DNA from 2 places in the Cobetia sp. BL01 genome. Region 2 is predicted to be linked to the other one. Evidence: predicted binding sites of a transcription regulator. Region 2 holds the regulator's gene; the other holds the start of a gene.
What was found. The regulator FNR, encoded in region 2, switches genes on or off when oxygen is low (the NO sensors DNR and NnrR bind a similar motif). The targets are predictions, from matches to a motif close to TTGATNTANATCAA.
Positions count from the first base shown of each region.

Region 1: the regulator FNR is predicted to act here: its motif matches at 1,945-1,958, upstream of ACZYGA_RS03820 (OmpW/AlkL family protein).

Region 1 is NZ_JBVBEE010000002.1:26,618-29,988, forward strand. Features, by position in the region: gene ACZYGA_RS03810 (lipopolysaccharide kinase InaA family protein) at 1-839, shown strand, start outside; gene ACZYGA_RS03815 (OmpW/AlkL family protein) at 1,204-1,797, shown strand; gene ACZYGA_RS03820 (OmpW/AlkL family protein) at 2,076-2,780, shown strand; gene ACZYGA_RS03825 (DMT family transporter) at 2,862-3,371, opposite strand, start outside.
Region 2 is NZ_JBVBEE010000004.1:118,055-121,425, forward strand. Features, by position in the region: gene ACZYGA_RS09220 (fatty acid cis/trans isomerase) at 1-923, shown strand, start outside; gene fnr (fumarate/nitrate reduction transcriptional regulator Fnr) at 1,022-1,771, opposite strand; gene ACZYGA_RS09230 (hypothetical protein) at 2,128-2,406, opposite strand; gene ACZYGA_RS09235 (cbb3-type cytochrome c oxidase subunit II) at 2,403-3,062, opposite strand; gene ACZYGA_RS09240 (cbb3-type cytochrome c oxidase subunit I) at 3,059-3,371, opposite strand, start outside.

The DNA of each region.
Region 1 (3,371 bases), on a different contig from region 2:
TGTCCAGCGCCTCTCGGGGCCCACGTGCCACGGCGCCCCGTGGCCATGCCGACTACTGTGACCCCGCCCTGGGGAATCTGCTGGATTACCACGGCCTGAACCGGTTCGAGGCCCTGTGGCACGTGGCCGCCCAGGACGTTGATGCCCCTAACCGTGAGCGCGGAGGCATCTCGACGGTCTCGCTGCTCACTCTCGAGGACGAGCAGGGCCAGACACATCGCCTCTACCTCAAGCGCCAGACCAACCATCTGGGCCGCAGCCTGTCACGCCCACTGGGCGAGCCGACCTTCTCGCGCGAGTGGCGTGCCATCCGCCACTATCACGCGCTGGGCATTCCTTCGGTGGATGCCGGCTGGTATGGCGAGCGCCGCACCGGCAAGGAGTGGCGCGCCATCCTGATCACCTTCGATCTCGACGGCCGCGATGATCTGGACCACTGGCATGCACGCTGGCCGGCGCTGGACGATACCCGACGCACGCAAGTCATCACTGCCAGCGCACGTCTCGTGCGACAGATTCATCAGGCCGGCATGATGCACGGCTGCCTGTTCCCCAAGCATCTGTTCCTCAGCCGCCCACAGCCCGCCGCCGACGGTACCAGCGCCATGCAGGAACAGATGGATGCCGTCATCATCGATCTGGAGAAGACCCGACGCTTCGTGCTGCGCCGTCACGAGTGCCAGCGCGACCTCTACGTGTTGTGGCGCCGCCTCAAGGCCTGGCAGGCAGCGGAGTGGCGAGAGTTTCTGGCCGTCTACCTTGACTGTCCCGCGCAGAGTGACGAGGTCAGTCGATGGCTCAACGAGCTTGAAGCACGTGCCCAGCGCAAGCGTCGCTGAATTCCCACACTGGTGGGCGCATCACGCATTGCGTAGCATGCGCTCACCTCACGAGCCGCCTACGACCAACGTCTCATGAATCTGTCGTGAAAATGAACGGCCCTGTCGCTGTCCTGCGCCACCTCCAGTCTCATCCTCGAGACATGCACCTTTTCTGAAATAATCGGTAACATCCGCTAACAAGACGTCAAATATGTTTTCAAACATTGTTCTAAAAAAATGCTTGCCAAAAAGAACAGTGTTTTTTATAGTTCATCTCGTCACCTGAACAAGGCAGCCTTGCCACACTCGGTACATCCCCCGAGTTCGCCAGGCACCGCCGACAGGAAGCCCCCGAGGCCACAAGCTTCAAGGAGAACATCACATGAAAACCATCAAGATCCTGACTGCTACCGTCATCGCCGGCACCATGGCAATGGGTGCACAATCTGCACTGGCCTACGGCAAGGGCGATATCTTCCTGCGCGGCGGCGTTGCCAAGGTCGACGGCAAGAGCAACAACGGCAATGGCCTGATCGCCAAGGATGAATCCGGTTTCGCCGGCTCCGTGGGCTACATGTTCCACGACAACCTGGCAGTTGCTCTGCAGTCCACTGAAGCATTCAGCACCGACTGGAAAAACAGCGACGGTGGCTTCGATCAGATGCCGATCAACCTGATGCTGCAGTACTACCCGCTGGGCGGTACCGAAGCTCGCGTTCAGCCTTACGCTGGCGTCGGCCTGAACTACACCCACTTCTCCGGTGAGTCTGCCGGTGGCCAGAGCATGGACATCGACGACAGCTACGGCGCTGCTGCCGAGCTGGGTGTTGACCTCAACATCAACGAATCCTGGGCCGTCAATGGCTTCGCTCGTTACGCTGACGTCAAGGCCGACACCAAGATCAACGGCCAGGACGTGAACGACACCGAGCTGGACCCGGTCACCGTCGGTGCCGGTGTCACCTACCGCTTCTAAGTGCTGAAACACGCACTGACGAGCCGCGCCGAGCCATGACGCATCAGGGGTGATCCCCTTGCCTCATTGACGACGCACAAGAACGCCGCAGGCCTCAGGGCCTGCGGCGTTCTTGCATGCGCGGACAGTCGGCGAGACAGACGGAACTTGATTTGAATCAAGTGTGACGGACCCTTGTCGGACATGACGGCAAACCCTTGTCATGGATCAATTTTTCGTCGACATGAGCTCCTAGACTGACATCTCCTTTCTCACCCCCTGTCACTTCGGGAGCGAACATGTCAGCCGCACAGTCCTTCTTGCCCTTCTCCTTCTGCCGGTCCTCTTCACGCCCGCTGCGCATGGCGGCGATCACGGCCGCACTCACGCTGACTGCCACGTCGGCTGTCGCTGCGCCGTTCTCGTCGACTGACTCAGGCCTCGAGAACCTCGATTATGGTGCCGGCCAGTTCTGGACGCGTGCGGGTGTCGCCAAGGTCTCGCCTAAGAGCGACAACGGTCGCATCGATGCCATCGGTGCCGACGTGGACGTCGATGATGACAGCGCCTTCGCCTTCACTCTGGGGTATCGCTTCACCGATACCCTGGGGATCGAGCTGCTGGCCGCGCAGAATTTCGAGCATGACATCTCGCTGAATGGCCAGAAGGCCGGCTCCGTCGATCATCTGCCACCGACCCTGACACTGCAGTACTACCCCCTCGGTGGACGCGACTCCCGCATCCAGCCGTACATCGGTGCAGGCGTCAATTACACCCACTTCTCCGATGAAACCCTCGATGACGGCACCAAGCTCGAGATGGATGACAGCTGGGGCGCGGCCGCACAGATCGGTGTCGACCTGGTCATCAATGAGCATTGGGCGGCCAACGTCGCTGCCTGGTATCTGGATATCGATTCCGATGTCACCGTGGCGGGCAGCGTCAACGACAAGGTCGAGATCGACCCGATCGTGACCATGGCCGGTATCAGCTATCGCTTCTGAATCGCGCATCTGACTGGCCACAGACGACAACGCCCCGCCAGCCCATCACGGGCCGGCGGGGCGTTGTGCGTTCAGGACGAATCAACGCGAGGCGGCCTGCCCGCTGCTCGGTGCCGACGTCTCGGGCACTGACGGCGACGTGTCGTCAGCCGGCGCCCTGGCTACCTTGCCCGGACGGGGGCGATCCAGCACCAGTCCCAGCACGACCAGCGCCGCTCCCATCACCATCAAGGCGGTCCACTGCTCATCGAACAGCCACCAGGCCATCAGCGCGGCACACGGTGGCACCAGGAAGAAGGTACGTGCGACCTGGTGGGCCTCGCCACGTTCGAGCATCAGCATCAGCAACCAGATAGCACCCACCGAGATGGCGATCACCAGCCAGGCGAGGGTCAGCAGTAGACGAGGCGTCGGGTCGAAGGCGAAGCTACCTACGCTGCTGGCTGCGATGAGGAAGACACAGCCCGCTCCCAGATACTGGAATACCAGCCCCTCCACCAACCCCATCCGACCACCGACACGCTTCTGCCACAGCGTCGAGCTGGACACGCCGATGAGCGCCACCAGACACCACAGCAGGCCGATCATCGG
Region 2 (3,371 bases):
CCAATGCCGCCCTGACGGTCTATCGTCACTTCGACAACGCTGCCGTGATGAAAGGGCTGGTCGGCAATGTACCCAAGACGGCCTGGGTGATCGATTACCCGATGCTTGAGCGCATCCATTACCTGCTGGTGGCCGGCTTCGATGTCTATGGCAACCTCGGCCACCAGCTGACCACGCGCCTGTACATGGACTTCCTGCGCATGGAAGGCGAGAACAACCTGCTGGCGCTTCTGCCTGCCGGCGAGCGTCAGGCAGTGCATGACAGCTGGTATCAGGATGTGGATTCTGGGCTGGAAAAGCTGCTGTTCAAGAAGCCGCCCCAGTTTGATGCCCCGAGCGATATCGTCTGGACACCGGGAGAGCTTTCCTCACCGGAGAAGGCGCGCATTGGGCTGATGCGCCGCCTGCGCGAGCGCCTGGCGCCGGAACTTGTCCACGAGCGTAGCCTGGAGACGCTGGAGGATGATGCCGTGCGCCGCGAATTGAAGGCCTTGAGCGAGGTGAGTGGTCTGGCGGCCAGCCTGCTGCCGGAAGTCACCATCATTGCGCTGGAACGGGAGGGAAGCGAGCACCCACAGTTGTTCAGCGTGCTGCGCAACTCGGCTCATGCCAACATCACCAGTCTGTTCGACGAGGAAGCCAATCGGCGTCCTGAACGCGATACGCTGGATGTGCTGCGCGGCGTGGCCGGGGATTATCCGAATGCCTTCTGGCATCTGACACCCGAGTCGCTGCAGGGATTGGCACGGCGGGTCGCCGTGCTCAAGGATGAGGCGGACTATCGACAGCTGATGGCCGATATCGGAGTGCGGCGCACCGATCCACGCTTCTGGCAGTTCTCGGACAGCGTGCTGCGTGCCAATTATGCGGATCGTCCCGTCGAGGCCGGGTTGCTGGATTACAACCGTCTGCAGAATCGCTGAGCGTCTCCGAGCCGCCTGGCGCTGTCTGGAAAACACGAAGGCCCGCCACATGAGGATGTGGCGGGCCTTCGTGGTGAGAGAAATGGCATCACGGGCGTTCAGCGACCGCCCTGACACTCTCCTTCTGCCAGCTCGATCAGGCCATCCAGGTGCAGGATATGGACCTCGCGGGCCTGGATATCCACCAGCCCCTGAGCCTGGAAACGCGTCAGGATACGGCTGATGGTTTCCACGGCCAGTCCCAGGTAATTGCCGATGTCGGCGCGGGACATGGAAAGACGGAAACTGTATGGCGAATAGCCGCGGCGACGGAAGCGCTGAGAGAGGTTGACCAGGAAGCTGGCCAGGCGCTCATCTGCCGTCTTGCGCGACAGCAGCATCATCATCCGACGATCCTCATGCAGCTCCTTGCTCAGGCTCTTGAACAGCTGGGTGCGCAGTTCCGGCAGTTGGGCGGAAAGCGCATCGAGGCGATCGAAGGGAATCTCGCACACGGTCGTGGTCTCGAGTGCCACGGCGCTGCCGGGGTAGGCATTGCTGTCGATGGCATCCAGTCCAGCCAGCTCGCTGGGCAGGAAGAAACCGGTGAGCTGCTCCGTGCCACTGTTCTCGGTGTTGATCTGTTTCAGGCTGCCTGAGCGCACCGTGAAGACGCAGTCGAAGGGCTCGCCCTGGGTGAAGAGAACCTCGCCCTTTCTGAGCGGCGCGCGGCGCCGAATGATGGAGTCGAACTGGTCGATGGCTTCCATGTTCAGTGCCAGCGGCAGACACAGTGAGCTGAGCGAGCAGGTCTGACAGCGTGCTTCATGCGCACGCAATCGATGGGATGCCGTTGTCTGGGCCGTCATGGTGACTCTCCTGGGGCATTACGCCGAAACTCGTGGGGAGCGGGTTTCGGGTGGGGGTGTCCGGGTGCGACACCTGGTACAGGGCGATTCCATGGTCCTGTACGAAGAGGCAGCATCCTCATGGACTGAGTCGCTGCTGCCTGTCGGTGCTGTCCGTCAATGATACCTGTCAGGCGCACTTCCCAGAACGGGTTCCCGTCCTGTGGGGCGGGATGTGAAGTGCTCCGTGAATCGCGCGCATTATATTAGATAATTCTGATTGTGTCGTGATGTCCTGCATGACTCTAGACGCAGAACCTCCCGAAGGGGCAGGTTGCGACGCCCTGCCTCATCCGACTCGGGAGAGCCAGGTGACATCATCCACTCAAGGACATGACGATCTGCCCCATGCTGACCAGCAGTGTGAGCAGAAACAGCAGACTCCAGACCAGCGGCAGCGGCCTGTCCGGCTGAGGGGTGCCGTCAATGCGGTGTTCGTCGCCTGGCCCATCTCCCTGCAGGTCATCATCGGGTGAGGTGCTGCGCGAGCGAAGCCCGACAAGCAACAGCGTGCAGAAGGCCAGGCTGCCCAGCGTGAGCATGCTGATCCATGCCTGCCAGAACAGTGGCAGATCGACGTTTGCCAGCAGGTTCATGGTGCAGCTCCTGTCGTCAGTGTCAGTGTAGCGAGTGTCTCCCCTGTCGGGTCGGGTATTGTCGCGGATGAGTGCCGAAGGGGATCCGTCTGTTGAAGATAGGCCAGCAGAGCGGTCGCCTCGGCCTTGCCGCGTACCCGGGCGGGCGCCGCGAGGATCTCGTCGTCTCGGTAGGGCACGCCAAGCGCCTGCAGGGCCCGCATTCGCTCGGCGACACCCTCGCCGCTCAGGGCGTGCTCGAACAGCCAGGGGTAGGCCGGCATGCTGGAATCCGCCACCTTGTGGCGCGGCGAGTACAGGTGCAGGCGTTGCCAGGCCTCATCATGTTCCGCCGGGAGGCGGCTCAGGTCAGGGCCTTGACGAGCGTTGCCCCACAGGGCCGGTCGCTCCATGAGGTGGCGGGAGGCGGCGTCCCGGCTTGCATGGCGTGCCTGGTCTCCCGGCAGATCCCGCACCATTCGGGTATGGCATTGCTGGCAGCCTTCCCGCAGGTAAAGACGCTGTCCCTCCAGCGCCAGCGCATCCAGCGGTGTCACTTCTTGCCCTGCCTCCTGAAACCCCAGAGGCAGCAACTGGGCCAGCGCGCCGACACTTGCCGCCATCACGCAGAGCGCGACCATCAGGCCCGGATGCCGTTCGAGCAGTACGTGTCTCATGCCGGTGTCCTCCCCCGAGCGTGTGAATCCCCGATGTGGTGATGAGCGCGCTGGGTAGAGGGGCGCGTGATGGGACGGCGGGAGGCGCGCAGGAGATACGCTGCCATCAGCAGCAGGCCGAGTGCCCAGCAACTCAGCCCCACCAGCGTCATCAGCATCGGCGGGCGAGCCACCGCCAGGACGTCGGCGAGGGAGTGCAGCGGTTGTCCCTCTGCGTCTACGGCATGCCACAGGCTGCCCTGCAGCAGGGTGGTGGTCCAGCTGGCAGCGATGCAGAGCAACGTGCCGGCGATGGCCAGCCAGGCGTGG